DNA from 4 places in the Halomonas garicola genome. Region 1 is predicted to be linked to each of the others. Evidence: predicted binding sites of a transcription regulator. Region 1 holds the regulator's gene; each other region holds the start of a gene.

Region 1 (7,231 bases):
GTGGCCCGGCACAACGTGCTTTTATAGTGGGCAAAAAGCGCCAAAAAGAAATCCAGACTTTGGTCTCTACACTAAGGTATCAATCGCCCGGCACTCTCCATGGTGTAGGCCGTGGTGTGGATCGTGGTGTGGGTCGTGGTGGAGGTGATGCTGATATAAGCGGCGCTGATGAATATGACGATGGTATAGGTGCCGGCGCGCGCCATAGCGACGATACTGCCGGTATCTGCCTTTCTTGTTGCCGGGGGTGTCATGGTTGATGTCGAGCTGTCCCAGCCGCCTTTTTCCCTGCTCGACGCGGCGGGGCGCGAGCATGCCCGGCGCGGCATGGACATCGCCTGTTTCGAGCGCGGCGACATCCTGCTGGATACCGGGCAGGCCGGCGAGTTTCTTTACCTGATCCACCGGGGCGAGGTTGCCGAGGTGGACCCGACGCTGCCCGACGCCACCGCGCGCATCGGCCTTTATACCGCCGGCGACGTGTTCGGCGCCATCAGCATCATCAACGGCCAGAGCCGCTACCGCTTTATCGCCGAGCAGGAGTGCGTGTGCTACCTGGTGCCCAAGGTGCTTTTTCAGCAGCTGTGCCGCGCCTGCCCCGAGTTTGATGCCTATTTTCGTCAGTCGCTGGCGCGCAAGGCGCGCCGGCTGACGGAAAAGCGCGCCCAGGGCGGGGTGACCATGGCCGGCTTCATGCTGGCCAAGGTGCGCGACTGCATGCGTACGCCCCGCCGGCTGGCGGCCGGCACCGATATCGCCGAAGCGGTGGCGCAGCTCAACCGTCATCACGTCGACAGCCTGCTGGTCGAGGGGGAAGACGGCTACGGCATGCTGACCAAGACCGACCTGCTCAACGCCATGGTGCTGGACGGCGCCTCGCGGCAGAGCCCGGTGGGCGAACTTGCCCGCTACGCGCTGATCACGGTAACGCCTGAGCAATACCTGTTCGAGGCGCTGGTGCTGATGACCCGCCGTCAGGTGTCCCGGGTGGTGGTGCTGGAAGGAGAGGCGCCGGTCGGCGTGGTCGAGCTGACCGACGTGCTGAGCTATTTTTCCAGCCGCAGCTACGTAGTGAGCCTGCAGGTAGAGCAGGCCGCCGACCTGGAGGCGCTGGCCGCGGCCAGCCGGCGCACGCCGGAGCTGGTCAGCGCGCTGATGGCGCAAGGGGTCAAGCTGCGCTTTGCCATGGAGCTGCTGGCAGCGCTCAACGGCCGGATCATCCACAAGGCCTGGACGTTCTGCGTCGAGGCGCGCTATCAAAGCGCGAGCTGCCTGATGGTAATGGGCAGCGAAGGCCGCGGCGAGCAGATCTTGAAGACCGACCAGGACAACGGGCTGATCCTTGAAGACGACCTGGACTGGCCAGGCGCCGACGACACCATGCAGCGCTTCAGCGACGCCCTGGCGACGCTTGGCTACCCGCCGTGCCCGGGGCATATCATGGTCTCCAACCCCGAGTGGCGGGGCAGCGTCAGCGAGTGGCAGGCGCGCATTGCGCGCTGGGTCGCCGCCCGGGACGGCGACAGCCTGATGAAGCTTGCCATCATGCTCGATGCCCACGCCGTGGCTGGCAACGCCACGCTGCTCGAGCGCGTGCGCGAGACGCTGTTTGCGCATTGCGCCGACGACGAGCTGCTGCTCTCCTACTTTGCCCGGGCGGCGCTGCGCTTCTCGACGCCGTTGACCCTGTTTGGCTCGCTGAAAAAGCCCCAGCACGGCATCGACATCAAGAAGGGCGGCATTTTTCCCATCGTTCACGGCGTGCGCACCATGGCGCTTGAGCGGCGCATCAAGGCGACCTCGACCTTTGCCCGGCTGGACGCGCTGGTGGCAGACGGCCGGCTGAAGCGCCGCTTTGCCGACGACGTTGGCGAGGCGCTGTCGCTGTTCAGCGAGCTCAGGCTCAAGGGCCAGCTGGCGGAGGACGAAACCAGCGGACAGGGCCGCGACCGGGTGGTGGTGCAGGCGCTGTCGTCCCTTGAGCGCGACCTCTTGCGCGAGGCGTTGCACATCGTCAAGGATCTTAAGCAGCGGCTGTCGCACCGCTACCACCTGGAATATGCCTAAGCGGCCGTCAATGTTGGTGGGGCGGCGCCGGGTGTTGCTACAATAGCGGCCATGTATTTCGCGTCGTGGCGCCGTCCGACGTCACTCGCCGCCCCCTTTTACCACCAACACGCGCAGATTCCCCATGTCGCATCCCGATCCCGTGCAAGCCCATGATTCCGTCGTTTCCGCCGCCTTAGAAGACGACGCACCGTCGGCAGACGACGTGCGCCGCAAGCGCGACTTCAACAAGCTGCAAAAACGCCTGCGCCGCCAGACCGGCAACGCCATTATCGACTACCGCATGATCGAGGAAGGCGACAGGGTGATGGTGTGCCTGTCCGGCGGCAAGGACAGCTATACCATGCTTGAGATGCTGCGCAGCCTGCAGCGCAGCGCGCCGGTGCGCTTTTCGCTGGTGGCGGTCAATCTCGACCAGAAGCAGCCGGGCTTTCCCGAGCACGTGCTGCCCGACTACCTGGACGGGCTCGGCGTGGACTACCACATCCTCGAGCGCGACACCTACTCGGTGGTCAAGGAGAAAACCCCCGCGGGCAAGTCGACCTGCGCGCTGTGCTCGCGGCTGCGCCGGGGCTCGCTTTACGGCTTTGCCGAAGAGATCGGCGCCACCAAGATAGCGCTTGGCCACCACCGCGAAGACATTCTGGAGACGCTGTTTCTCAATATGTTCTTTGGCGGCAGCCTGAAGGCGATGCCGCCCAAGCTGCTCTCCGACGATGCCAAAAACATCGTCATCCGCCCGCTTGCCTACTGCAAGGAAGCCGATATCGCCGAGTTTTCCCGGCAGATGGCATACCCCATCATCCCCTGCAACCTGTGCGGCTCCCAGCCCAACATGCAGCGCCAGAACGTCAAGGCGATGCTCAATGACTGGGATAAAAACCATCCGGGCCGGCTGGAAAGCATGTTCAAGGCGGTGACCAACGTCGCCCCGTCCCAGCTTGCCGACCGCGAGCTGTTTGACTTCGAACGGCTGGAAGCCAGCCAGGCCGAAGCGCTGGCCGGGCGCATCCAGGCCGTCAACGTCGGCTGACGGCGGCCCTCAGGAGCTGGCGGCTTCCTGGGCCTCTTCTTCGGCCAGCGCCAGCAGGCGCTGCATTCCCAGAATGTTCACCTCGCGGCCGGAGACGGCCACCAGCTCCTGGGTTTGGAAGCGGCTCAGAATGCGGCTGACGGTTTCCACCGCGAGGCCCAGGTAGTTGCCGATGTCCGCCCGGGCCATGGAGAGTCGAAAGCTGTAGGGCGAGTAGCCCCGGCGGCGGAAACGATCGGACAGCGTGATCAGAAAGCTGGCCATGCGCTGGTCGGCGGTCTTGCGCGACAAAAGGCGCATCATGCGGCGATCGTCGCGCAGCTCCTTGCTCATGCTGCGATATAGCTGAAGGCGCAGCTCCGGCAGCTCTTCCGAGAGCAGATCGAGGCGGTCGAAGGGGATCTCGCAGACGGTAGTGGTCTCCAGGGCGATGGCGCTGCCCGGGTAGCTTGACTCGTCGATGCCGTCGAGCCCGACCAGTTCGCTTGGCAGGTAGAAGTTGGTGAGCTGGTCGTTGCCGCCGCCTTCGATGGCAACCTGCTTGAGGCTGCCCGAGCGAACGGCAAAGACGCTGGTGAAGGTATCGCCCTGGCGAAACAGCGGCTCGCCCTTTTTCAGCGGCGCGCGCCGCCGAATGATGGCGTCGAACTGACTCATGTCGTCAAGCTCGAGGGCAAGCGGCAGGCACAGCGAGCTTAAGCTGCAGGTCTGGCAGCGGGTTTCGTGGAGCAGGGGGCGCCGACGGCTGAGTGGTTCCGGCATGCAGTCCTCCGTGAAGTAGGTCACGGCGCTATTATGGAAGCAAGCGCGGGTAACCCACAAGCCGCCGGTGACGCTTTGCCGCTAGCGGTGCGCGTCGAACGCTCGGGCCAGCCGGTGGAGCACCAGCCGTCCGTCGGGCGTAGCGCTCAGGATATCGCCGTTTCGCTCGACTAGCCCGTCGTGGTGGGCGTCGTCCAGCCGAGCCAGCGCCGCGGCAAAATAGCGCGGCGCGTCAATCCCGAAACGCCGGCCCAGGGCGGCAAGGTCCAGTTGGGCGTCGCACATCAGCCGCTCGATGGCGGCGCGGCGAATGTCGTCATCGCGCTCAAGGCGCAGGCCGCGCGCGGTAGCCAGGCGGCCGTCGTCCAGGGCGCTGGCGTAATCGCCGAGCCGGGCGGGGTTCTGCGCGTAGGCGTCGTCGATACGCGAGGCGGCCGATACGCCAAGCCCCAGCAGGTCGCAGTGGCCGTGAGTGGTATAGCCCTGGAGGTTGCGCCCCAGGGTCTGCTGCCGTGCGGCCACGGCGAGGCTGTCGTTTGGCCGGGCAAAGTGATCCATGCCGATGTGCACATAGCCTGCTCGGCCGAGCTGCTCGGCGGCCAGCTGCAGCATGGCCAGGCGGTCCGCCGCGGCGGGCAGTTGGGCGCTGTCGATGCGCTGCTGGCGCGGCCCCCGCCGGGGGCGATAAGCATAGTCCTTGTGAACATAGTCCTGGAGGGTGATGCGCGCCGGGTTCAGCTCGATGACGTCGGCCAGGGTGGCGGCGAAGCTGTCTCGGGTCTGACGGGGCAGGCCGTAGCCGATGTCCAGGTTCAGCGAGCGAAAGCCCAGCCGGTGGGCTTCTTCCATCAGCGTTTCGGTCATGATCCGCGGCTGCTCGCGGCGGATGGCCTGCTGCACCTCGGGGTTGAAGTCCAGCACCTCCAGGCTCAGCCGGTTGAAACCCAGCACCTGCAGGTGGCGCAGGGTGAAGACGTCGGCTTCGCGGGGATCGATTTCAATGGCGTAGTCGCGCTCCGAGGATGACGACAGACCGAAGCGGGCGTCAAGGCGGTCAAAGAGGTCGCTCATCTGGGAAAGGGAGAGAAACGTCGGCGTGCCGCCGCCCCAGTAAAGCTGCTCCACCGGGCGCGTGCGGTCCAGATGGCGGGCGGTAAGCACCATTTCCCGATCCAGCCGCGACAGATAGGGCTCGGCCCGGGAGGTGTCGCGGGTGATGATGCGCGGGCAGGTGCAGTAGCCGCAGCTTTGGCGGCAAAAGGGTACGTGCACGTAAAGCGAAAGCCCGCGGCCGCCGGCGTTGCTGCGCTCAAGCGCCCGGCAGAGGTCGTCGCCGCCGAAGGCGTCGTGAAACGCCCCGGCGTTGGGGTACTGGTGATAGCGCGGGCCGCCGGCGCCGTGGTGGCGGCGCAGGGCGTCCTGGCGGGCAGCAGTCAGCGCTGCGGCATCGAAAAACAAAGGGGCAGCGCTGGCCATGGCAGACAACTCCGGTGGGAAGAACGCAAGGATGATGCTGCCATCCTAGCGCCGGGCCCGAGGGCAGGAGTTGAGCTATATCAATTAAGCGCCGGACATTTCCGCCACGGTGGCCATCTGGTACGTCGACCACAGCTGCCACAGGGCAAAGCCGATAATCAGCAGAGCGGCGACGGTGCGGGTGGCCGGGTGGCGAATCAAGGCGCTTAACTGGCGGGCGGCAAAGCCGGTCGCCAACAGCGCCGGCAGCGTGCCCAGGCCAAAGGCGCCCATGAGCAACGCCCCGCGCCCCGGGTCGGCCATGGCCAGGCTCCAGGCGAGCATGGAATAGACCAGCCCGCAGGGTAGCCAGCCCCAGACCGCGCCCAGGGCAAACGCCTGGGGCAGCTTGACCACCGGCATCAGCCGCCGACCGAAAGGTTCGATGTAGCGCCAGAAGCGCCGGCCTACGGCCTCGACCTTTAAAAGCCCTTTCCACCAGTTGGCGATGTACAGCGCCATCAAAATCAGCATCACCGCGGCGAATACCTGCAGCGCCAGGCGCGCCGCCGGGGTAACGGAGAACACCGTGCCAAGCGTTGCCACCAGCGCGCCGGCGATCATGTAGCTGGAAATACGGCCCAGGTTGTAGCTCAGCAAAAGCCCGGAAAGCCTGGCCGGGTGGCGCATGCTGGGCGGAACGGCAAAGGTCAGCGCGCTCATGATGCCGCCGCACATGCCGATGCAGTGGGCCCCGCCCATCAAGCCGAAGACAAAGGCCGCCAGCACCGGCGGCAGATCAAGGCCCGTGGGATTCATTGCGGTCGTCCTCCTTGCGCTGCTTTTGCCGCTCGCGTGCGGCCTCGGCGTTGTGCCGGCGGCGCTCGCGCTCTTCCGGCGTCAGGTCGTTTTCGTCCTCGTCAAAGAGAATGCGATACGCCGGTCCTTCCAGGTCGTCAAACTGGTTGTTTTTCACCGCCCAGAAAAATGCCCAGACGGCGATGCTCAAAAACAGCAGCGAGATGGGAATCAGCAGATAAAGAATTTTCATGCGGCCACCGGTGACGGAGAAGAGACGTGGGGCGCCGGCCGGGTTTTCCAGCGCGTCAGGCGCAGGGCGTTGCCCACCACAACAAGCGAGCTTGCCGACATGCCGATGGCGGCAAGCCAGGGCGGTACCACGCCGATGGCGGCGAGCGGCAGCGCCGCGGCGTTGTAGCACACCGACCAGACCATATTCTGACGCATGATACGCCTGGTGGCTCGGGAGATTTCAACCGCCTCGGCAATGCGTACAAGCCGGGGGCTGAGCAGTACTGCATCGGCCCGGGTGCGGGCAAGGTCGGTGGCGCTGTTCATGGCAATGGCAACGTCGGCGCCGGCAAGCACCGGTACGTCATTGATGCCGTCGCCCACCATGGCCACGGTTTCGCCCTCGGCCTGCAGCGCCTGGATGCGCTCGAGTTTGTTTTCCGGGCTTTGCCCGGCGTGCCAGGTGGCAATGCCAAGCGCCGCGGCAAGCTCGCCCACCGCGGCGGGGGTGTCGCCGGAGAGCAGCTCGACCTCAAGCCCCCGGGCTTTCAGCGCGGCAACGGTCTCGGCGGCGTCTTCCCGCACGGCGTCGTGGAGCCGGAACCAGGCCCGGGGGGCGCCGTCTTCGCTGAGCAGCAGCCACTGGCCGTTGTCCGGCGTGCCAGGCGGGGTCTGGCCGGCGGTGGCAAAGGCGGGTTTGCCCAGCCGCCAGCGTTGGCCGTCAATCCGGCCTTCGAGCCCCTGGCCGGTGACGCTAGCGATATCGTGGGCGCTGAGCGTGGCCTCGCGGTAGGGCGCAAACGCCCGGGCGATGGGATGCTCCGAGCGGGCTTCAAGCGCGGCGGCGAGCGCCCGGGCGCGCTCGGCGGAGAGGTTTTCGGC
Region 2 (7,231 bases), 1.4 Mb from region 1:
ACGGCGGGCGGGCTTAACCGCGAGCCCACGCAGCGGGAGCTTTCCGGCGGCGTCATGGCCGACGGGCTGTGCAGCGTCTTTGCCGCCATCTTCAACGCCTACCCGCAGATCAGCTTCAGCCAGAACGTGGGCGTGGTGGCGCTGACCGGGGTAGTCAGCCGCTACGTGGTGGCCATCGGCGGCACCTTCCTGATGCTTGCCGGGCTCTTCCCCAAGCTGGGCGGCGTGGTGTCGAGCATTCCCGATGCGGTACTCGGCGGGGCCGTGCTGATCATGTTCGGCATGATCGCGAGCGCCGGCATCAAGATGCTCAGCGGCATCGATTTCAACAAGCGCAACATGGTGATTATCGGGCTGTCGCTGTCGGCGGCGATTGGCCTGCCGGCCCAGGAAGAGCTGTTCGCCACCTACTCGGAAAACGTGCGCGCGATCATCGAGTCGGGCCTGATCCCCGGCGCGCTGATCGCCATCGTGCTCAATCTGGTGCTGCCGCACGACAGGGAGAGCGTCGGCGAAAGCGCCTAGCGCCGCCGAAAGAGAAGCGCCCGCCTTTATGACGGGCGCTTTTGGCTTTAGCCGCCGGACGGCGTCAGGCGGTATTCCACAATGGTCTGCGACTGGCGCAGGGTCGCCGCCAGCCGGGCCAGGTTCTTGTGGCCGTGGGTTTGCAGCACCATGGAATAGTGGAACAGCTGGCCGTTTTTGCTCAGCCGGTAGCTCATGGTCTTGACTTTGCAGCCGTGGCGAGCGATCAGGGCGCGCACCTGGTCTTCGTCTTCCACGGCGTCGATGGGATAGCAGATTTCGTGGTCGGCAAAGAGCTCGGTGGGAATGAGCGACTCCACCCGGCGGAACAGCGAAAGCGTCAACAGCGTCGCCACCGTGGCGACCACCGCGGGCAAAAGAAAGCCCACGCCGTAAAGGATACCCAGCACCGAGGTCATCCAGATCGAGGCGGCGGTGGTCAGCCCGTGTACCGTGAGCCCTTCCTTGAAGATGACCCCGGCGCCGAGAAAGCCGATGCCGGTCATGATGCCCTGGGACATGCGGGTGGGGTCGGCGCGGATCGACGACATCGGCAGGCTGGGGTCGAGCCACTGGGCCTGGTGGGTGGAAAGCAGCATCAGCAGCGCCGAGGCGGCGCACACCAGCGCGTGGGTGCGAAACCCCGCCGGGCGGCCGTGAAAGCTGCGTTCAAGGCCGATCAGGCTGCCCGCCAGCCAGGCAGCGCCAAGGTAGAGCAGCAGGGTCGTGGTGTCGTCGGACATGGCAGGCTCCTGAAGCGCGCGGAAGAAACGCCGCTTGAGCAGCGTTGGGTCATCAAGTCACTCAGTTATCAAAACGTAGCATAATGCGGCGCTACGCCAGCTGCCAGTGCCGCCAAACAAAACGGGCAGCCAGGGCTGCCCGTACGGGAGAAACGGTCGGAGGACCGGCGTTACGGCGTCGGCGCACTGGGGTCCGGGCGCGGCGTGGCGTCGGTGCTCGGCGGCAGCTCGGGGTAGGTGATGCTCGGCACGTCGCCGGTCAGCGTGTGCAGGAAGGCGGTGATGTCGGTGACTTCCTCCTCGCCAAGCTCGGCCCCGAGCTGGGCGGTGCCCATCACGGCCACGGCCTCTTCCAGGTCCCAGACGGCGCCGGAGTGGAAGTAGGGCGCGGTCAGCGCGATGTTGCGCAGCGGCGCGGCGCGGAACACGTATTCGTCCGACTCGGTTTCGGTCACCGCAAAGCGGCCCTTGTCGCCGCTGGGGAGAATCTTGCCGTCCGGGCGGGCAACAAGGCCAAACGGATAGTAGTTCTGGCCGCCCAGGTTGATGCCGCTATGGCAGGAGACGCAGCCCTTGTCCATGAACAGCGAAAGCCCGCGCTGCTCCTGGGTATCGAGGGCGTTGGTGTCGCCGCGCAGGTAGCGGTCGAAGGGCGCGTCGGGGGTGATCAGCGTGGCCTCAAAGGCTTCGATGGCGGTGGCCATGCGGTCGAAGGAAACCGGATTTTCTTCGCCGGGGAAGGCTCGGCGGAAGCGCTCGACGTACTCGGGCATGCTGTTAAGCGTGTCTTCAACGCGCTTTGGGGTGCTGCTCATTTCCACGCCGGCCTGTACCGGGCCCTTGGCCTGTTCGGCCAGGTCGGCGGCGCGGCCGTCCCAGAACTGGGCGGCGTTGAACACGGCGTTATACACCGTGGGCGAGTTGCGCGGGCCCTTCTGCCAGCCGTGGCCGATGGCAACCGGCAGGTAGTCATGGCCGCCCATGCCCACGTTGTGGCAGGTGTTGCAGCTGATCAGGTGGCTGGCCGACAGGCGCGGCTCGAAAAACAGCATTTTGCCCAGGGTGATCTTGTCGTCGGTCATTTCGTTGCCGTCGATCACCGGCGGGTACTTAGGGATGGGGCTGAACTGCTTAGCGGCGCGCTCTTGCAGCTCGTCGGCGCCGGCGCCGGCGGCCAATACCAGTAGGCCAGCAGCGGCCAGCGTCCCCAGTGTGCGGTGTGCCATGGAGTGCTCCCTTGATTTTATGCTTCACGGTGCTGCGCGCACGGCGTTACGCGACCGCGACGGGCATCGCGTGCCGTGCTTTTTTTAATGCGTTCTTAACCTTGAAGATAACCCAAAAGGGGTAGTTTTAAAGCCGTTGGCGTCAGAAATCCGTAGTTTCCTTGACGTATATCAATAAGCCTTGCCGGCGAGCATGGGGAAGTGATGGCCAACGGTAAGTCAGAAAACGTCTTTTTGCCCGCACTTTACCCGCAATAAACATGCGTGCGTGTATGATAGTTGGGCTTCGTGCCCGGTGCTCAGGCGCCGGCTGTCTTTCGCTTGTTTTTCAGGAAATCCAAGTCATGTTGAAACAATCCGCTGTGCTGCTGGCGTCGACAACGGCGCTGTTTGCCTTCAGCCAGAGCGCCATGGCGCTGAGCGTCTCGGCCAATGCCCACCAGGACGGCTACGGCGTCCAGGCAAGCCAGAGTATATTGCCCACCGTGCGCGCCGGCGCGGGGTACTTCACCTCGGATGACAGCGGCCACCATGCGGATATTTATTCCGGCTCGCTGATGTTTTCACCGCCCTTGCCGATAGCCGACGTCGAAGTCGGCGCCCGTTACCAGTACCAGGACACCTACTACGGTGACGGCGGCGGCGTGGGGATCGGCGGCTCGGTGTTTGTGCCCACGCCGGTGCCGCTGCTCAGAGTTGGCGGCTACGGCTTTTATACCCCGGAAGGCTTGACCCACGGCAATCTCAAGGAGAGCTACGACTACGGCGCCGAGGCGCGTATCAAGCTGACGTCGCAGACCTACGCGTTCGGCGGCTACCGCTACTACCGCACGCAGTTTGACCACCAGAGCACCCGAACCCTGGACCGCGGAACGGTCTTTGGCATTAGCGTAGGCTTTTAAGCCGGCGCCGGCGGGTGGTTGACGCCGGGGTGGGCGTCTGCGACATATGAGGGTTCACAACAAAACCGCAATCCGTGAAGGGAACCGTTCATGAGTGCAGTTATTATATTGGCGCTGGGCCTTGCCGCGATGGCGCTTGGGTACCTGGTGTACTCGAAGTTTATCGCCGAGAAGATATTCCGGCTGGATCCGGACTTTCAAACCCCGGCCCACGAGTTCGAAGACGGCGTGGACTTCGTGCCCACCAATCGCTACGTGCTCTGGGGTCACCACTTTACCTCGGTGGCCGGTGCCGCGCCCATTGTGGGACCCGCCATTGCGGTGATCTGGGGCTGGCTGCCGGCTTTTCTGTGGGTGGTGTTCGGCACGGTGCTGTTCGCCGGCGTGCACGATACCGGCGCGGTCTGGGCCAGCGTGCGCAACAAGGCGCGCTCGGTGGGGGCGCTCACCGGCGACGTGGTCGGCAAGCGCGCGCGCAGCGTGTTCATGATCGTCATCTTTTTGCTCCTGCTGATGGTCAACGCGGTGTTTGCCGTGGTCATCGCCGGGCTGATGATGAAATACCCAAGCGCGGTGGTGCCGGTGTGGGGTGCGATTGCGGTGGCGCTGGTGATCGGCCAGCTGATCTACCGGCGGATTCTTAGCCTGGCCGTGGTCTCGGTCATCGGCGTGGTGGCGCTGTACGCGCTGATCGGCATTGGCCCCTCGGTGCCGGTGCAGATGCCCGAGCAGGTAGGCGCGATGTCGGGCAACGCGGTGTGGATTTTGATCCTGTTTGGCTACGCGGCGATTGCTTCGCTTTTACCGGTGTGGATGCTTTTGCAGCCCCGGGACTACATTAACGGCCTGCAGCTGTTCATCGGCCTGATCATCCTTTACGGCGCGCTGGTGGTGTTCAACCCCACCCTGGTTGCGCCCATGGTCAACGCCGACGTGCCCGAAGGCGCACCGCCCATGCTGCCGCTGCTGTTTGTCACCATTGCCTGCGGGGCAATTTCCGGCTTCCACGGGCTGGTCGCCGGCGGTACCACCTCCAAGCAGCTGAACAAGGAAACCGACGCGCGCTTTGTCGGCTACTTCGGCGCCGTGGGCGAGGGCATGCTGGCGCTGGGCGCGATCCTTGCGGCCACCGCGGGCTTTGCCACCTACGGCGACTGGAGCGCGATGTACGACGCCTTCGGCAAGGGTGGCGTCAACGCCTTCGTCGACGGCGGCGCCTACATCATCAACAGCGGCCTCGGTCTGCCCGAAACCACCGCGGCGACGCTTCTCACCGTGATGGCGGCCCTCTTTGCCGGCACCACCATGGATACCGGCCTGCGCCTGCAGCGCTACATCTTCCAGGAGTGGGGCGAGATCTATAACCAGCAGTGGATGAAAAAGCCGGCCGTGGCTACGCTCCTGGCGGTGGTAACCTGCCTGGTGCTGGCCTTCGGCGCGGGGGCCGACGGCTCCGGCGGGCTGCTCATCTGGCCGCTGTTTGGCACCACCAACCAGCTGCTGGCGGGGCTCACGCTGCTGGTGGTCTCGGTGATGCTTATGCGCCTGGGGCGGCCGGTGTGGTACACCGTAGCACCGCTGATCTTTTTGCTGGTGATGACGGTGCTGGCGCTGTTCATCCAGCTGAAAAGCTTCTATGAGGCGGACAACTACTTCCTGCTGGGGCTGGATATCGTGGTGCTGATCGCCTCGATTCTGGTCGCCCTGGAGTGTGCCGCCACGCTCAAGCGCCTGCGTCAGGAAAAAGCCGAACAGGCTGCCGAATAGCGCAGCATCGGCTGCGGTATGTTATGCAAGGCGGCCTGCGGGCCGCCTTTTTTGCGTTACCATGCAAGGGGTAAAACGCTTTTATGCGGGAGGACGCATGCCTGACGACGCCGACCTGACCCGGCGGGAAAAGCTCAGGGCCTGGCTGGGCCGGGCCCGCTACCTGGCCGAAGAATACTACAGCGCCCCCTACCGGGGCGCTATCGCACGCGCCAAGCGCGACGAAGACGACCTGTTCATGCTGATGGTGTTTTCCGAGCTGATGGGCGTGCCCAACCCCGTGGGGTATTACACCCTGGAGCTGCAGCCGCTGATGCTCGAGCGCTTCCACGACTGGCATTTGCGCATGGGCATGGAGCATTCGCCCCTGGATGAGATGCGCTGCTGCTGAAACGCCTGATAACGCAGAAGGCCAATCATGAAAGAACTTCTCGACCGCCGCCTGCTTTGGGTAGGCGGCAAGGGCGGCGTGGGGAAAACCAGCGTCGCGGCGTCGCTTGCGCTGCTGGCGGCCGGCCGCGGGCGCAACGTGCTGGTGGTATCCACCGACCCGGCGCACAGCCTGGGCGACGTGTTTGACCACGACCTGGGCGATGCGCCGCGCCGGCTGGCGCCGGGGCTTGATGCCATGGAGATCGACCCCGGCGCCGAGGTTGAAGCGCATCTGAAGCGCGTCACCGGTCAGATGCGCCGCTTTACCGTGCCGCGGATGATGGACGAGATGGAGCGCCAGATGCGCCTGTCGCGACAGTCGCCGGGTACCCAGGAGGCGGCGCTGCTGGAGCGCATCGCCCGGCTGGTGGTGGACGAAGGCGAAGATTACGATCTGATCGTGTTTGACACCGCGCCTACCGGCCACACCCTGCGCCTGTTGAGCCTGCCCGAGGCCATGGCGGCCTGGACCGACGGGCTTTTATCCCACAGTCGCAAGTCCGAGGAGCTGGGCAAAGTGCTCAAGCACTTAACGCCCAAGGGCGGACAGGACGTGGCCTCGCCCTTTGCCGACCCGGCCAACGAAAACGAAAGCGATCTCGACGACCGCGCCCGCTCCATCGCCGAGACGCTCAAGCGCCGCCGGCGGCTGTTTATGCAGGCGCGCCGGGCGGTGGAGGACAAAAGCGTGAGCAATTTTGTGTTCGTGCTGACGCCCGAGCGGCTGCCGATTCTGGAAACCGTGCGCTCGGTTGAGGCGCTGAAGGAGGCGGGGATTCCGGTGGCCGCCACCCTGGTTAACCGGGTGCTTCCGGCAAGCGCCGACGGCGAGTTTTTACGCCGCCGCCGGGAGCAGGAGGCGCAGTACCTTGAGCGCATTGACCGCGAACTTGCCGGCTACCCGTGCCCCCAGCTGCCCCTGCTGGCAACCGATATCCAGGGGCTTGAGGCGCTCGAGGAGCTGGCCGGCCACCTGGAAGCCGCCGGGTTTTAAGCGCTTGAGCGCCGGGGTGTGAGTTGAGGGTTTGAGACGAGTGGTCGGATCGAGCTTAGAAATGCTCGGCCCGGGCCATCTCCCAGGCCTCGGCGTATTCGACCGGCACGTCGCCTCTGAGGAAGGCGCCGGACTCCACCCGGGGGTGGAGGTAAACGCAGGAGCGCGACGGGCCTTTTTGCGAACGGCGATACACGTGCTGGGGCCCCAGCTCGTCGGGACTGTCGAGCCCCAGAGTGCCGACGATGTCCATGAACGAGGCCACGGTGGCCTTGTGGTAGTTGTGCACCTGTTTTGACTTGGCTTCCACGTCCAGCGAGCGGGTGCGCGCCGGATCCTGGGTGGCAACGCCGGTGGGGCAGGTGTTGGCGTGGCAGCGCAGCGCCTGAATGCAGCCCACCGAAAACATGAACGCCCGGGCGGCGTTGCACATGTCGGCGCCCAGAGCGAGCTTTTCCACCATGTCAAAGCCCATGGCCACCTTGCCGCTGGCGATCACGGTAATCTCTTCGCGCTTGCCGATGCCCCGAAGGCAGTTATGCACAAAGGGCAGCGCCTCGTTGATGTAGGTGCCGATGAAGTCAGAAAACTCCGTGGGGGCGGCGCCGGTGCCGCCCTCGGCGCCGTCCACGGTGATGAAGT
Region 3 (7,231 bases), 1.5 Mb from region 1:
GGTGCGCAGCACTTCATCCGTATTGTTATCCACACGCACCCGCACGCCGCATTTGGTGGTGCAGCCGTAGCACACGGTGAAGGCGGTGCGCTGGTCCGGGTTCAGGGTCAGCTCGCCGGACTCGAGGTCAACGCGGTACTCCGGCGCCAGGGCGTTGCCGTAGATGTTGTGTGCGGGCTTTTCCCCGGCGCTGCCGGTAACGCCCTTGGCCATCTTGACCAGCGGGCCGGAGTAGCCGGCGGCGAAGGCCGCCGCGCCGCCGGTGGCAGCGGCGCCCTTGAGCAGACGACGACGTGAATTATCCATGGCGGACTCCTGAAGCGGGAGAAACGGGCGAAGCGGCGGAAACAGAGGCGCTGGAAGTGGGCGCGTCGGCGGCAGGGGTGGTATTAGCCGGAGCGTCACGCTGGGGGTCAAGGGACGCTTCGCGCCAGGGCACGAACAGCTCAATCACCAGCAGGGCGGTAAGCCAGAGGCCGAAAATGCCGATGATGCCGGTAATCCCGTAGGAGCCGAAGGCGACGTGGTAGTCGTGAAAGCCGGCGCTGTTGCGCGCTACGGTTTGCACGTTCATCAGCACCACCCAGCGGAACATCCAGGCCACGTGCAGAGCGAGCAGGCCCAGCACCCAGCCAAAAAGCTTGCGGCGCGTGGGCCCGCGGCGTGCCACAAAGGCCAGCACGGCCAGCAGCACGCCGGCAATGCCGCCTTCCACGGCGGTGCTGCGCCAGGCCGCGCTCTGGTCAACGGAGTCAAGCGCGGCGGCCACCGAGCCGGATACCGCGTTGGCGCCGTCGAGAAACCAGGTGAGCGCGATAAAGCCCGCGGCCACGCAGGCGCCGGCGAGAATCCCGAGCATTTGGCGGTTGGTGTCGGGGCTGCGCATGCCGGAAATCCGGTTGAGCAGCAAAATCAGCCCGCAGACGCCGATGGTGCCGGTGGCGACGAACATGAACGGCAGCCAGGCGGTGTGCCACAGCGGCCGGCCCTTGACGATGGCCACTTCCGCGCCGGTGTAGACCATCATGCCCACCGAGGTGGCAAGCGCGGCAAGCCCGACAAGCACCATGACTTTGCGCGATACCTGCCAGTCGCCCCAGGCGATCCAGCCGGCGATGCGCGAAAACCAGCCGTCATTCGACTGGGCGCGAGATTTAAGCGCCGGGCGCCAGGCAAGCCAGGCTAAAAGCACCGTGGCGACCAGGTGCAGCGGCAGCAGAAAGCTGCCCAGCGACATCCACGACCAGAGGGTGGGGTGGGCGTAAAAGTGCCAGAAGCGCAGCGGCTGGTGCAGGTCGGCGAGAAGCGCCACCGGCGCCACGAGCGTGGTAGACACGCAGGCGAGCAGCGCCAGCCGAGAGGTGGCAAGCCAGTGCTGTTTGCCCAGAATAATCCCGGGCGCGGCGACCCAGAGACTGGTATAGGACAGCGCAATCAAGAAGAAATACTGCACCGCCCAGGGGTACCAGGCGATGCCGTAGCGCGGCACGACAACCTCAGTGACCAAACTCATAGTCCAGCTCCTTGCCCGCGTCGTTGATGATGTCCCAAATACCCGGGGCCGCGTCGGGGCGCTGGGTAAAGCGTTCGTCCATGCCTAAGTAGAACACCTGGGGGTGGGTGCCTTTTTCCGGCTGCAGCACCATCAGCTCGTCGCGATATTCGGCCATCATTCGGCTGATCTGGCTGTCCGGGTCGCGCATATCGCCGATGATCCGCGCGCCGCCCACGCAGGACTCCACGCAGGCGGGCAAAAGCCCGGCCTCCAGGCGGTGGGCGCAGAAGGTACACTTATCCGCGGTTTGAGTCTTTTCGTTGATAAAGCGGGCATCATACGGGCAGGCATTGACGCAGTAGGCGCAGCCCACGCAGCGGTCGCTGTCTACCACTACGATGCCGTCCTTGCGCTGATAGGTGGCCTGCACCGGGCAGACCGGCACGCAGGGCGGGTTATCGCAGTGGTTGCAGAGCCTTGGGAGCATGAAGGTGGCGACCTCGCCGGTACCTTCTTGCTCGACCTCGAACTGCGAGACAACGGTGCGGAAGTTGCCCAGCGGGGCGTCGTTTTCGATATGGCACGACACGGTGCAGGCCTGGCAGCCGATGCACTGGCGCAGGTCGATGAGCATGCCGTAGCGTTTTTCCGGGTCGCCTTCCCGGCGCGGCGGCTGGTCGTTGATGCCGGCGCTGGCGACGCTTGATAGCGGCACCATGGCAGCGCCGGCGCTCAGGCGTGCCAGCTGGCCGAGTAGCGAACGGCGTATGGGATCCATGGCGCCTCCTGTGGTTGAGAGCAGCGTAGCGGGCTGCCTCGGTGAATCGTCGGGGTAGATTCAGGTTAGGCCCAAGGAGGTGCCTATAAGTTGATATGCATCAAGGAAATAAAAAGCTTTTTTAATGTTGCCTTAATGACATCATAAGGCATTGATTGTTTTGATAAAATATTGGAAGACAGAAAAGTGGCAGACATAAAAAAACCAGCCCGCAGGCTGGTTTTCTTGGCGCGTTATAGCGGCCGGGCGTTGGCCGCCTGAGTCGCGGGATATCCCATGTCCGGATTAGTGCAATGGCGCCTCCGGCTCCAGCGTGCGGCGCAGGACGTTGAGCTCGTCGGCATTGAGGTGCTCAAGTTTTCCGGCCAGCAGATCGCTTACCTTTTGCACGGGCAGCCCGGCGCGGCGAGCGATGTCGCGGCTGCCAAGCTCTGAGATGGCCATTAGCCGGGTAATGATGCGCATCAGGCGCGTGCGTTTTTCCAATTCCCTGACGTTAAAGTCGTCAGGGCCGGTTCGGGGAGGGTCAGTCAGTTCTGCGTGGGCAGACGAACGTGCCGTGCTCATGAGTCTCCATCAATGGGAAGTGACAGCATCAACAATGCCGCCAAGCGGGGCGCTTTGCAATGCCCGCGGCATGAAAATTTACCGCCGCAACAATGTTCGCAGGCAAGGCGGTGCTGGTAAACTCTGTGCCTTCTTCCAAGGCTGCTGATTCGGCGGTCTGTTTTCACTTTTATCAGCGCAATTCCAGCCGGGGAGCAAAGCCATGGCGTCAGCAAGCCCACCTGTTGTCGGAGTCATCATGGGGTCACAGTCGGACTGGCCGGTCATGGAGCACGCCGTTGCCATGCTCGAACGCCTGGGCGTGGCCTACGAGACCCGGGTGGTCTCGGCCCACCGCACGCCGGATCTTCTGTTTGACTATGCCAAGGGCGCGGCCGATCGCGGCCTCCAGGTGATCGTCGCCGGGGCCGGCGGGGCGGCGCACCTGCCGGGCATGGTGGCATCCCAAACGCCGCTGCCGGTATTTGGCGTCCCGGTGGAGTCAAAGGCGCTCAAGGGACTGGACTCGCTTCTATCCATCGCCCAGATGCCCGGCGGCGTGGCCGTCGGCACCCTTGCCATCGGCAAGGCCGGGGCTACCAACGCGGGGCTGCTGGCCGCCCAGGTGGTGGGGCTTGCCAATGCCCAGGTGCGCACCAACGTCGAGGCGTTTCGCGCCGAGCAGACTCAGACCGTGCTGGATAATCCGGACCCGCGCCCCTGAATGGATCGGGCTGCATCACGAGCAACGCTACTCCAGGAGATTCAACATGAACATTGGCATCCTCGGTGCCGGCCAGCTGGGGCAGATGCTCGCCCTTGCCGGCTACCCGCTGGGCAACCGCTTTACCTTTCTCGATACCACCGGCGGCCACAGCGCGGCCATCGGCGAGATCATCAGCGACCCGGAACACCGCCGCCTGGACGCCTTTCTTGAGCGGGTCGACGTGGTGACCTACGAGTTCGAGCATCTTCCCGTATCCCTGATCCGCGAGATAGAAGCGCATAAGCCGGTGTATCCGAGCAGCCGCGCCATTGCCGTGTGCCAGAACCGGGTGGAGGAAAAGGCGCTGTTCGACCGGCTGGCGATCCCCACTCCCGAGTATCGTGTGGTCGAAAGCGCCGAGGCGCTGGAAAGCGCTGCCCGGGAGCTGGGCTGCCCGGTAGTGGCCAAGTCCACGACGGAAGGCTACGACGGCAAGGGTCAGGCGGTGCTTAAAACGCCCGACGACGCTGAGAGCGCCTGGGCGGCCATCGGCCATACCCAGCTGGTGGTGGAAGCCTTTGTCGATTTCGTCCGCGAGGTGTCGATCATTGCCGTGCGCGGCCGCGACGGCGAGGTGCGCTTTTACCCCATGGCGGAAAACCGCCACGTCGACGGCATCCTGCGCTATTCCGTAGCGCCGCTGCCGGACCTGGACGACGCCGTGCAGAAAACCGCCGACGGCTACATTCGCGCGCTGCTCGACGAGCTGGACTACGTCGGCGTGCTGGCGCTTGAGCTGTTTCAGGCTCGGGACGGCCGGCTTTTGGCCAACGAGATGGCGCCCCGGGTGCACAACTCCGGCCACTGGACCATGGATGGCGCGGTGACCAGCCAGTTCGAAAATCACCTGCGCGCGGTGCAGGGGCTGCCCCTGGGCGACACCCGGGCGCGTTTTCCCACCTGTATGGCCAACGTGATCGGCCGGGAGCCGGATAGCGCCGAGGTGCTACGCCAGGCTGACGTGCATCTGCACCGCTACGGCAAGGCCGAGCGGCCCGGGCGCAAGCTGGGCCACGTTAACCTGGTGGCCCAAAATCACGCTGAGCTCGCGAAGCAGCTTGACGCTCTGGCGTCATTGCTACCCGAGGCGCCGGCCCCGGCGTTCAGCTTCGTTTCCTGACGTTATTCGGCGTCGTCGTTATTCAGCGTCGTCGAAGTAGCGCGCCTTGATCTCGTCGTAGGTGCCGTTGTCCTTGAGCGTTTCCAGCGCCTGGTTGAACTGCTCGGCAAGGTCTTTGTCGCGCTGGCGGAAGGCGATACCGAAGCCGTCGCCGAAGTACTGCTTGGGCTCGGTGATCATCTCGCCGACGACCTTGTAGTCGCCGCTTTCGCTTTCCAGCAGCGTTGACTGGCCTACCGGGTAGTCAAGAAAGACGATATCCAGCCGCTCGGCGTCCATGTCCAGCACCATGTCGTCGGCGGTGGAGTAGCGGTTGACGTCGGCGACGCTGCCGTACATGTCGGTGGCGTAGTTGTCCTGCAGGGTGCCGCGCTGTACGCCGATGGTCAGGCCGTCGAGAGTCTCCTCGGTGGTGCTTTCGAGCTGGCTTTCCGCCGGGGCGAACCAGGCCGAGGGCGGCGTGAAGTAGGGCTCGGAGAACAGCACCTTTTCGCGGCGTTTATCGTTGATGGTCATCGACGACATGATAGCGTCGTACTTGCGCGCCATAAGGCCGGGAATAATGCCGTCCCAGCCTTGCACAATCCACTCGCAGTCCTTGTTTAGCTCGGCGCACAGGGCGTTGCCCAGGTCGATGTCGAAGCCGGTGAGCTCGCCGTCGGGCGTGCGGTATTCCATGGGCTCGTAGGGCACGTCCACGGCAATGCGGATCTGGTCGTCGCTGCGCGCCTGGGCGCTGGTGGCGGCCACGGCAAGGCTCAGCAGGGAAAACGTCAGCAGTTTTTTCATTATAAGTATCTCCTTGCGAAAGGGAGGCACCGTCGGGCGGTGCCTCCGTCACAACTTACCCTTGCCGGCGGCGGCGGGGCAAAGGCTTTTTTCCGTTTCCGGGCCCCGGGCCGGCTAGGACGCCGGCGTCAGGTGACCCAGCAGGCGCTTTTCCAGAAAGCGGAAGAAGTAAAGAATGGTAAACGTCAGGCACAGATAGATCGCCGCCACGAACAAGAAGGCGTCAAAGGGCGCATAGAAGCGGGCGTAGACAAAGCGCGCCGCGCCGGTCAGGTCCATCAGCGTGACGACGCTTGCTATAGCGCTGGCGTGGAGCATGAAAATCACTTCGTTGCCGTAGGCCGGCAGGGCGCGGCGGAAGGCGCTGGGCAGCACAATGCGCTTGAGCGCCAGTGCCGGCGACATGCCGTAGGCTCGGGCGGCCTCGATTTCGCCCCTGGGCGTCGCCTTGATTGCGCCGCGAAATATCTCCGTGGTGTAGGCCGCCGTATTCAGGGTAAACGCCAACAGCGCGGGCATGAACGGATCCTTGATCAGCGGCCACAGCCAGGATTCCTGCACGCCTTCGACAAACACCACGCCGTAGTAGATCAGGTAGAGCTGCACCAGCAGGGGGGTGCCGCGAAACACGTAGGTGTAGGCAAAAATCGGCAGCTTGATCCAGCGGTGGCGCGAGCAGCGGCCCACGGCCAGCGGCACCGCCAGCACCAGGCCGATGAGCAGCGAGAGAAACACCAGCTGCACGGTGGTGGCAAGCCCGTCGCCGTAGTAGGACAGGGTTTGCAGCGTGAAAATGCTGTTGTCGGCGAGCAAAGCGTCGAGCCTTTCAAGAAGTGCCTGCATTAGTCACCCTCCCCGTAGCCGATGCTGTAGCGTTTTTGCAGCCGGGCAAAGATCCACTCGGAGACGCTTGCGATCAGCAGATAGATCACGGCCACCACCATCATGAAGGTAAAGGGCTCCCGGGTGGCCTTGGAGGCCTCGGCGGCAATGCGCACCATGTCGGAAAGGCCGATGATCGAGACCAGCGCGGTGGTCTTGAGAAGCACCATCCAGTTGTTGGAAAGCCCCGGCAGGGCGTGGCGCATCATCTGCGGAAAGCGAATGCGCCAGAACACCAGGCGATTGTTCATGCCGTAGGCCTTGCCGGCCTCGATCTGGCCCTGATCCACGGCCATGAAGGCGCCGCGAAAGGTTTCGCCCATGTAGGCGCCGAAAATCAGCCCGATGGTGACGACGCCGGCGACAAACTCGTTGATGTTGATGAAGATATCTACGTCAAAGGTGTAGTAGAGCCAGTCGGTGGCGGCGTTGACGCCGATCTGGCCGCCGAAGAACAGCAGCATCATCAGCACCAGGTCGGGCACGCCGCGGATCAGCGTGGTGTAAAGCGTCGCGGCGCGGTGGGCGATGACGCTGCGCGACATCTTGGCGCTGGCAGTGACCAGCCCCAGCGCGATGGCAAGCGCCAGCGACAGCACGGCAAGCGACACGGTGACGCCGGCGCCTTCCAGCAGTCGGGGGCCGTAGCCCTGTAAATCCAGCATGGATCCAGCCTCCGGAAATCCTCGAAAATCAGTACCTGAATCAGCACCTGGGCGATCAGTACTTGGGCGCCAGAAACTGTTTGAGGCGCGGCGATTGCGGGTTGCCGAGCACGTCGGCGGGTTTGCCGGCTTCTTCCACTCGGCCTTCGTGGAGATACATCACTTCACTCGAGACATTTCGGGCAAAGCT
Region 4 (7,231 bases), 490 kb from region 1:
GACTCTACCGCCCTGCCCGAGCAGGTGGTCGTCGACGTCATCCAGTCAGCGTTTCAAAGCGCCGGGCAGCGCTGCTCGGCGCTTCGCGTCCTCTACCTCCAGGAAGACGTGGCCGATCGCGTCATCAAGATCCTGATCGGTGCCATGCAGGAGCTGCGCGTGGGCGACCCGCGCGACCTGGGCACCGACGTCGGGCCGGTCATCGACGAGGATGCCCGGGAGCAGCTCCAGGCGCACATTGACAAGCTGACCGCCGAGAACCGCCTTATTGCCCAGACGCCGCTGGACGAGGACGTTATCCAGCACGGCACCTTCATCGCCCCGACAGCGTTTGCCATCGACGGCATCGACGCGCTGGCAAGCGAAAAATTCGGCCCCGTTCTGCACATCGTGCGCTACCGAGCCGACGAGCTGGATCAGGTCATCGATACCATCAACGCCCGCGGGTACGGGCTGACCTTTGGCGTTCACAGCCGCAACGCCACCTTTGCCGACGAGGTGGCGCGCAAGATCCGCGCCGGCAACGTCTATATCAACCGCAACATCATCGGCGCGGTGGTCGGCGTGCAGCCGTTTGGCGGTCAGGGGCTTTCGGGCACTGGCCCCAAGGCCGGCGGCCCCAACTATCTGCCGCGCTTTGCCTCGGAAAAGACCGTGACCAATAATACGGCGGCGCTTGGCGGCAACGCTTCCCTGCTGGCCATGGGAAACGACTAGAATAACAACACAACAAGCACAAACCCGGAGAGATGATTATGGCTATTGGCGTCTGGATCAGCCTGTTTACTTATTTCGCGCTCATGCTGGGCATCGGCTTTTATGCCATGCGCGCGTCAACGTCCACCTCAGAAGGCTACATACTCGGCGGCCGCTCCCTCAGCGCGCCGGTGGCGGCGCTCTCCGCCGGCGCATCCGACATGAGCGGCTGGCTGCTGCTGGGGCTGCCCGGGGCCATGTTTGTCTCGGGCTTCGCGTCCGCCTGGATCGGGATCGGCCTGTTCGTGGGGGCCTTCGCCAACTGGATTCTGGTCGCGCCGCGCCTTCGCGAACAGACGGTACACTACGGGAACGCCATCACCATCCCGCAGTTTCTGGCCAACCGCTTCCCTACTCGCGCCATACCGCTGCGGACCGTATCGGCCATTGTGATCGTGGTGTTTTTCGCGGTGTACACGGCCTCGGGCCTGGTGGCGGGCGGCAAGCTGTTTGAAAGCGCGTTTACCGACGTCATCAACATCGGCGGGATAAGCGACTACTCAGCCGGCATCATCCTCACGCTGGGCATCGTGCTGGCCTATTCCGTGATCGGCGGCTTTTTGGCGGTGAGCATGACGGACTTCGTGCAGGGCTGCATCATGATGCTGGCGGTGGTCATCATGCCGCTGGTCGTGCTCTACGGCGAAGGCGGCGGCGGGCTCTCCCAGGCATCAGACGTCCTGAATGAGACCGACCCCACCCTGCTCTCGTGGACGGACGGGCTGACCTTTATCGGCTGGCTCTCGGCGGTTACCTGGGGGCTTGGCTATTTCGGGCAGCCGCACATCATTGTGCGCTTCATGGCGATCCGCCACCTGAAAGACGTGCCCACGGCCCGCAATATCGGCATGAGCTGGATGTTCATCTCGCTGGTCGGGGCGGGCTCCATGGCCGTGCTCGGCCGTGCCTATGCCATCCGCAACGGCATGGACGTCGAGGATCCGGAAACTATCTTTATCATCCTCGCCGAGCTGCTGTTTCATCCGCTGATTACAGGCTTCCTCTATGCAGCGCTGCTGGCCGCCATCATGAGCACCATCTCCAGCCAGCTGTTGGTGGCCTCTTCATCGCTTACCGAAGATTTCTATCGCCTGTTTCTACGTAAAGAAGCTTCAGAAAAAGAAGCGGTGAATATCGGCCGGCTCAGCGTGGTGATCGTCGGCCTGGTGGCCGCCACCATAGCGTCGAACCCGGACTCCCAGGTGCTCGGGCTGGTGAGTAACGCCTGGGCCGGCTTTGGTGCCGCCTTCGGCCCGCTTATCATCCTCTCGCTGATGTGGTCGCGGACCAACGGCGCCGGCGCCATCGCCGGCATGATCGCCGGGGCGGTGACCGTCATGGCATGGATTGCGCTGGGCTGGAACGGAAGCTTCATGGGCGGCCCCGGGGTCTATGAAATCATTCCCGGCTTTATCGTCTCCTTCATCGCCATTCTGGCGGTGAGCAGCGCAACCGCCGATGCGGGCGAGTATCAGCACATCACGCGCTAAAAACTCGGGCTAACGCTCAGCGTGGCAAAAAGGCTCCTTCGGGAGCCTTTTTACTTTGTGGGTAGCCTTTTTCCCTACCATTGGAGGTAGAAGACGAGTACCTCTTGCGCTGGATCAATAATCAACGGGTTCCGGGCTTTTACACTGCTACCAGTGATCGACGGCACGCACTGCCTGCCTATAAAGCCACCCACTGGAGTGATGACACCATGCGCAAAACTGTCCTGCCTACCCTGCTTGCCGCCGGCGTTGCCGCTGCTGTCTTTACCGCCAGCGCCCAGGCGTTCGCCTACGGTGCCGGCGATTTTTATACCCGCGTTGGCGTCGCCAAGGTGTCGCCGAAAAGCGACAACGGCGATCTCGACACTCTGGGGATGACAAATCTCGGCGTCGATGTCGACGACGAGTCCGGCTTTGCCTTCACTTTGGGCTACCGCTTTCACGACAAGATCGGCCTGGAGCTGCTGGCCGCTCAGCCTTTCAAGCACGACATCAGCATTGCCGACGGCGCGGTCAGCGGCAAGACCAAGCACCTGCCGCCCACGCTAACCCTGCAATACTATCCGCTGGGCGGCACGCCAGCCCGGGTTCAACCCTACATCGGCGCGGGGGTCAACTACACCCACTTCTCCGACGAGAAGGTCGATGTTCCCGGCGCTTCGCTGGACCTGGATGACTCCTGGGGCGCAGCCGGGCAGCTGGGCATCGACGTGCTGATCGACGAACACTGGGCGATGAACGCCGCTGCCTGGTACATCGATATCGACACCGACGCAAAAGTTGCCGGCGCCGATGCCGGCACCGTGGAAATCGACCCGGTGGTGGTCATGGGCGGCATCAGCTACCGTTTCTAGGAGTTGATGACGTCGTCGACCCGCTCGACGCTCTGTACCACCAGCAGCTGGTCGCTGGCGCGAACGCTTTCCTGCTGAAGGTAGGCCTTTACCGCAGGCGCCACCTCGCACTTTTCCGGCAGCGCGGCCCCCTCTTCAAGGAGGCCGCGCAGGCGCGCGATAAACACAAAGCGCAGCCACTGCGGTAGGGACATGGTGTCGACGCAGAACGGCTGGCGGCTGGCAAACGCCGCCGGCGACGGCGTGTCCACGCGCCACAGCCCGGCGGTTTTCAGCGTGGCTTCCAGCGCGTCAAGCGCCTGTTCAAGCTCTTGGCGTGTCGTCATGAGAGAGACTCTGCAGATAGGTGAAGGACGGTAGCGGAAAATACACAGGGAAAGTCGCGTATTGTCCCAGCGCAGGCAGGCGCTGCCAAGCGCCGGCAGCCGGTGCAGCGCTGTGCACAGCCCGCTTGCGCTGTGGATAGAGGCCCCAAAGCGCCCCGGGATGGCTCGCCGATTCACAGAAAACCTGAAAGACGCTGTGGATAAACTCTGGAAAGGTCGCGCAAAGCGCCATTTCTCGGGCGTGAGGGGTGTTTGATCATTTTTTAACCGACCGCGCCTTCCCGAGCGTTTTAGCGCTAACGGCTGACACCCGCCGGGCGGCAAGGTAGAGTGCAGGCTTGCAATGCGGAAGGATGCCATGCAGCCGATTCACACCCTAGACGACTTTTTTACCCGCAGCGGGGCCACCCTCGCGCTCTATCACATGGGGCGCCGAGTGACGCCCTGCTCCCGGGATACCCTGGCCGCCTTTGAAAACGGCAGCGCGCCCTGGCCCGAGCCCTGGCAGGGGCAGGCGCGCCTGGCGGCGGTGTTTCGCCTGGGCGATATGCCCGATCCCGCCATCTGGTTTTTAAGCCTGCCGCTGGATGAGCAAGGCTATCTGTCGCCGGCACAGCGCGACGCTTTCCTGCAGCGCCTGCTGGAGACCCTGGGCCGCGATGCCCAGCAGAGCGCCGGGGAAAAAGGCGACGCCGTCGACCACCTGATGCACGATAACCCGCTGGCGTTTACGCCCGATACGACCTTCCAGGCAGTGCTCAACGCCTGCGCTACTCGGGATGCCGACCGGCCGCCAAGCCAGTACCTGGCCGGCGTGGAGACCTTTATCGAGGGCCGCCACGACGACTGGGAATCCCTTGGCCTCCAGGGCCTTGCCGATTACGCCATGCGCCTGAACGAGGCGCACCAGCACACCCTGGCGCCAGCGCTTGAGACGCTGCCCGTACCGGTGCTGCGCACGCTATGCCACTGCCTGGAACACCGGCCGCTGGCGCAGGTCCTGGTAGCCGCGCTTTGCCAGCGGGGCGAAGCCGCGGCAAGCCAGGGGGACGTGGAAACCTTCTGCGCCTGCATCCGCGCCGTCGGCAGCAGCCGAAACACCCAGGCCGGCGCCTGGTATGCCACGCTGCTGGCCGATACCGCCGCCTGCGGCCCGGATACTCTGGCTGCCATGGCCGGCCGCGGCTGGCCGCTGCTGGAAGACGGCGAGCGCCTGCCGGCCTTCTTGGCGCGCCTCGCCGAGAGTCCGCGCGTCGATTTTGGCGCCGTCGTGCGCGACCTGGCCCTGATTCCACGCCTACGGCTGCCGGTCATTACGCTGCTGCGCGATGCGCCGGAAGGCTCCCGCCTTCATGCCCGGCTGCTTGAGCTTACAGGCAACGCCTGAGCGCCGCTGCCGGCCAGGCAGGCCGTGCGGCAAAACAGGCATGGCGGCACGGCAACAACTTGTGGAGGGAGGATTCGATGGTGAAGGAGACTGCGCTGTGAGAGAACTGCCCTATCAGGCCAAGGCCATTATCGGCCGGCGTGAAATGGTTACGCTGCCGGAACTCGACCTATACTTGTGTTGCAAGGCCGACACCGGTGCGCGCACCTCGGCACTGCACGCCGAAGACATCGAGGTCTTCGATGACGACGACGGGCTTCCCTGGGTGCGCTTTGTGACTCGCAGCGGCGGGCAGGACACGCCGGCCCGCCACCTGACGCTGCCGCTGCACGATCGGCGCCGGATCACCAGCTCCAACGGCCAGACCGAGTACCGCTACGTGATCCGCACCATGCTTGAGCTGGGCGAGCTGGCGTTTCCGGTGGAGCTGACGCTGACCGATCGCCGCCCGATGCGCCACCCCATGCTGCTTGGCCGCCGGGCCATGCGCCGGCTGCTGGTTGCCCCCGGCGCCTCTTTTTTACACGGCGAGCCCTAGCGCCGCAGCGGCTTGCCCCTCACCGGCCTGGAGTATCGTATGCATATTGCCCTGCTGTCGCGCAATCGCCACCTGTACTCTACCCGGCGCCTGGTGGAAGCCGCCGAAGCACGCGGTCACAAACCTCGGGTACTGGACACCCTGCGCTGCTACATGAGCATTGCCTCGCACCGCCCCACCATCCATTACCGGGGGGAAAACATTAAGCCCTTCGACGCCGTGATTCCGCGCATCGGCTCATCGGTGACCTTTTACGGCTGCGCGGTGCTGCGCCAGTTCGAGATGATGGGCACCTATGTGCTCAACGATTCCGTGGCCATTGCCCGCTCCCGGGACAAGCTGCGCTCGCTGCAGCTGCTTTCGCGCAAGGGGCTTGGGCTGCCGATCACCGGTTTTGCCCACTCGCCCGACGATATTCCCGACCTCATTACCATGGTCAGGGGCGCACCTTTGGTGATCAAGCTGCTAGAAGGCACTCAGGGGATCGGCGTAGTGCTGGCAGAAACTAACCAGGCAGCAGAGTCCGTCATCCAGGCCTTCATGGGCATGAAAGCCAACATCATGGTGCAGGAATACATTCAAGAGGCCAAAGGCGCCGACATCCGCTGCTTCGTGATTGGCGACAAGGTCGTCGCCGCCATGAAGCGTCAGGCGGCCGAAGGCGAGTTCCGCTCCAACCTGCATCGTGGCGGCAGCGCCAGCGTGATCCGCATTACTCCTGAAGAGCGCTCCACGGCCATTCGTGCCGCCAGGGCCATGGGGCTGCGCGTGGCCGGCGTAGACCTTTTGCGCGCCCATCACGGGCCTGTCATCATGGAGGTCAACTCTTCCCCGGGGCTGCGCGGCATCGAGAGCGCCACCGGCCAGGATATCGCCGGGCTGATCATCGAACACATCGAAAAGAATGCCGCCCCGCGGCGCAAGGCACCGCCCCGGCCAAAGGGCTGATATGGCAGGTGAAAAATAAATCGGCAGAGGGGTGGCAAAACCGCGCTGCCGCCGCCACAATCTGCGTCACCGAAGGAGGTAGACGCTCATGTTTCTCGATAATCGCCAGGTGGCGATGGACAGCGCACTGGAGGCGCTGGCCGACAGCATCGACTATTTTCAGGATAATATCGAACGCCTGCGGCCCTCGCTGCGCGAAAGTCTGAAACCGCTGTACGAAGCGCGCCTGAAGCAGATGCACAGCCTGCAAGGCCTGGCGCGCAAGCACCTTAAAATGCTGCCTCGGGATGCCGACGTCGAGCGCGATGACTTCCTGTGGCTGTGGAGTCGGCTGAAAAGCTTTGTCGGCAACGATAGCCAGGTCTTGATCAACGAGCTGCTGGAGCAGGAACGGGTGCTGATGCAGTCGCTGTCGACGCTGTTCACCCATCCGCTGCCCGATCCGGTAGAGCCGATCATCGAAGAGTGCATGAAAGGCTGCCGTCAGCTGATCCGCGAGCTTTACGCGATGCAAAAACGCAAGACCTGGCGTTAAAGGCGCGCCTGCCGGGCTCACTCTCCGGGAGCGGGCAGTATGTCGGCGGGTTCCGGATCCTGCGGCAGAATGGCGTCCAGCGCCCGCTCCCCGGGCAAGGCCTCGTCTAGCCGGGCCTTGTCAGCGCCGGGTGGAATGCCGGTCGCGGGCGCCGGCAAAATCGGCTCGGCGGGCCCCAGAAAATACGGCTCGCGCGCCCAGAGATACAGATCCCCAAGCGTCGCCACCCGGGCCACCCCCTCGCGCAGCCTGAGCCGCCACTCCCCTTCTACCGCGCCGTCGTTGGCCACGCAGCCGGTCACGTCCATGCCTCGGGCGCGGGCAATGTATATCGCCCTTGGCAGATGCCAGCGCTGGGTAATCAGCGCTGCCCGCTCAAGCTGGAAGACGTCCTGGG

What was found. Region 1 encodes FNR, which switches genes on or off when oxygen is low (the NO sensors DNR and NnrR bind a similar motif). Its sites were predicted from a motif close to TTGATNTANATCAA; they were not measured.
Region 2: a site for FNR is predicted at 2,656-2,669, ahead of ACZ46Y_RS04485 (cytochrome-c peroxidase). Genes of this name have one in related genera too.
Region 3: a site for FNR is predicted at 2,364-2,377, ahead of dsrO (sulfate reduction electron transfer complex DsrMKJOP subunit DsrO). Genes of this name have one in related genera too.
Region 4: a site for FNR is predicted at 2,351-2,364, ahead of ACZ46Y_RS09320 (OmpW/AlkL family protein). Genes of this name have one in related genera too.

What each region holds. Positions count from the first base shown of each region.
Region 1 covers NZ_AP043931.1:2,417,513-2,424,743, reverse strand. The annotation lists gene ACZ46Y_RS11690 (hypothetical protein) at 72-254, opposite strand; gene ACZ46Y_RS11685 (DUF294 nucleotidyltransferase-like domain-containing protein) at 253-2,067, shown strand; gene ttcA (tRNA 2-thiocytidine(32) synthetase TtcA) at 2,192-3,100, shown strand; gene fnr (fumarate/nitrate reduction transcriptional regulator Fnr) at 3,110-3,862, opposite strand; gene hemN (oxygen-independent coproporphyrinogen III oxidase) at 3,944-5,338, opposite strand; gene ACZ46Y_RS11665 (sulfite exporter TauE/SafE family protein) at 5,423-6,136, opposite strand; gene ccoS (cbb3-type cytochrome oxidase assembly protein CcoS) at 6,117-6,368, opposite strand; gene ACZ46Y_RS11655 (heavy metal translocating P-type ATPase) at 6,365-7,231, opposite strand, start outside.
Region 2 covers NZ_AP043931.1:869,748-876,978, forward strand. The annotation lists gene ACZ46Y_RS04475 (uracil-xanthine permease family protein) at 1-525, shown strand, start outside; gene ACZ46Y_RS04480 (MgtC/SapB family protein) at 573-1,268, opposite strand; gene ACZ46Y_RS04485 (cytochrome-c peroxidase) at 1,439-2,494, opposite strand; gene ACZ46Y_RS04490 (YfaZ family outer membrane protein) at 2,839-3,396, shown strand; gene ACZ46Y_RS04495 (carbon starvation CstA family protein) at 3,487-5,163, shown strand; gene ACZ46Y_RS04500 (cory-CC-star protein) at 5,261-5,554, shown strand; gene ACZ46Y_RS04505 (ArsA family ATPase) at 5,582-6,589, shown strand; gene ACZ46Y_RS04510 (FMN-binding glutamate synthase family protein) at 6,645-7,231, opposite strand, start outside.
Region 3 covers NZ_AP043931.1:963,640-970,870, forward strand. The annotation lists gene ACZ46Y_RS04860 (molybdopterin dinucleotide binding domain-containing protein) at 1-306, opposite strand, end outside; gene nrfD (NrfD/PsrC family molybdoenzyme membrane anchor subunit) at 299-1,513, opposite strand; gene dsrO (sulfate reduction electron transfer complex DsrMKJOP subunit DsrO) at 1,497-2,273, opposite strand; gene ACZ46Y_RS04875 (hypothetical protein) at 2,559-2,840, opposite strand; gene purE (5-(carboxyamino)imidazole ribonucleotide mutase) at 3,043-3,543, shown strand; gene ACZ46Y_RS04885 (5-(carboxyamino)imidazole ribonucleotide synthase) at 3,590-4,705, shown strand; gene ACZ46Y_RS04890 (transporter substrate-binding domain-containing protein) at 4,724-5,494, opposite strand; gene ACZ46Y_RS04895 (ABC transporter permease) at 5,609-6,337, opposite strand; gene ACZ46Y_RS04900 (ABC transporter permease) at 6,337-7,041, opposite strand; gene ACZ46Y_RS04905 (ABC transporter ATP-binding protein) at 7,097-7,231, opposite strand, start outside.
Region 4 covers NZ_AP043931.1:1,925,962-1,933,192, forward strand. The annotation lists gene putA (bifunctional proline dehydrogenase/L-glutamate gamma-semialdehyde dehydrogenase PutA) at 1-717, shown strand, start outside; gene putP (sodium/proline symporter PutP) at 756-2,246, shown strand; gene ACZ46Y_RS09320 (OmpW/AlkL family protein) at 2,456-3,100, shown strand; gene ACZ46Y_RS09325 (YqcC family protein) at 3,097-3,426, opposite strand; gene ACZ46Y_RS09330 (DUF3549 family protein) at 3,785-4,813, shown strand; gene ACZ46Y_RS09335 (ATP-dependent zinc protease family protein) at 4,911-5,351, shown strand; gene rimK (30S ribosomal protein S6--L-glutamate ligase) at 5,391-6,299, shown strand; gene ACZ46Y_RS09345 (hypothetical protein) at 6,388-6,834, shown strand; gene ACZ46Y_RS09350 (SanA/YdcF family protein) at 6,852-7,231, opposite strand, start outside.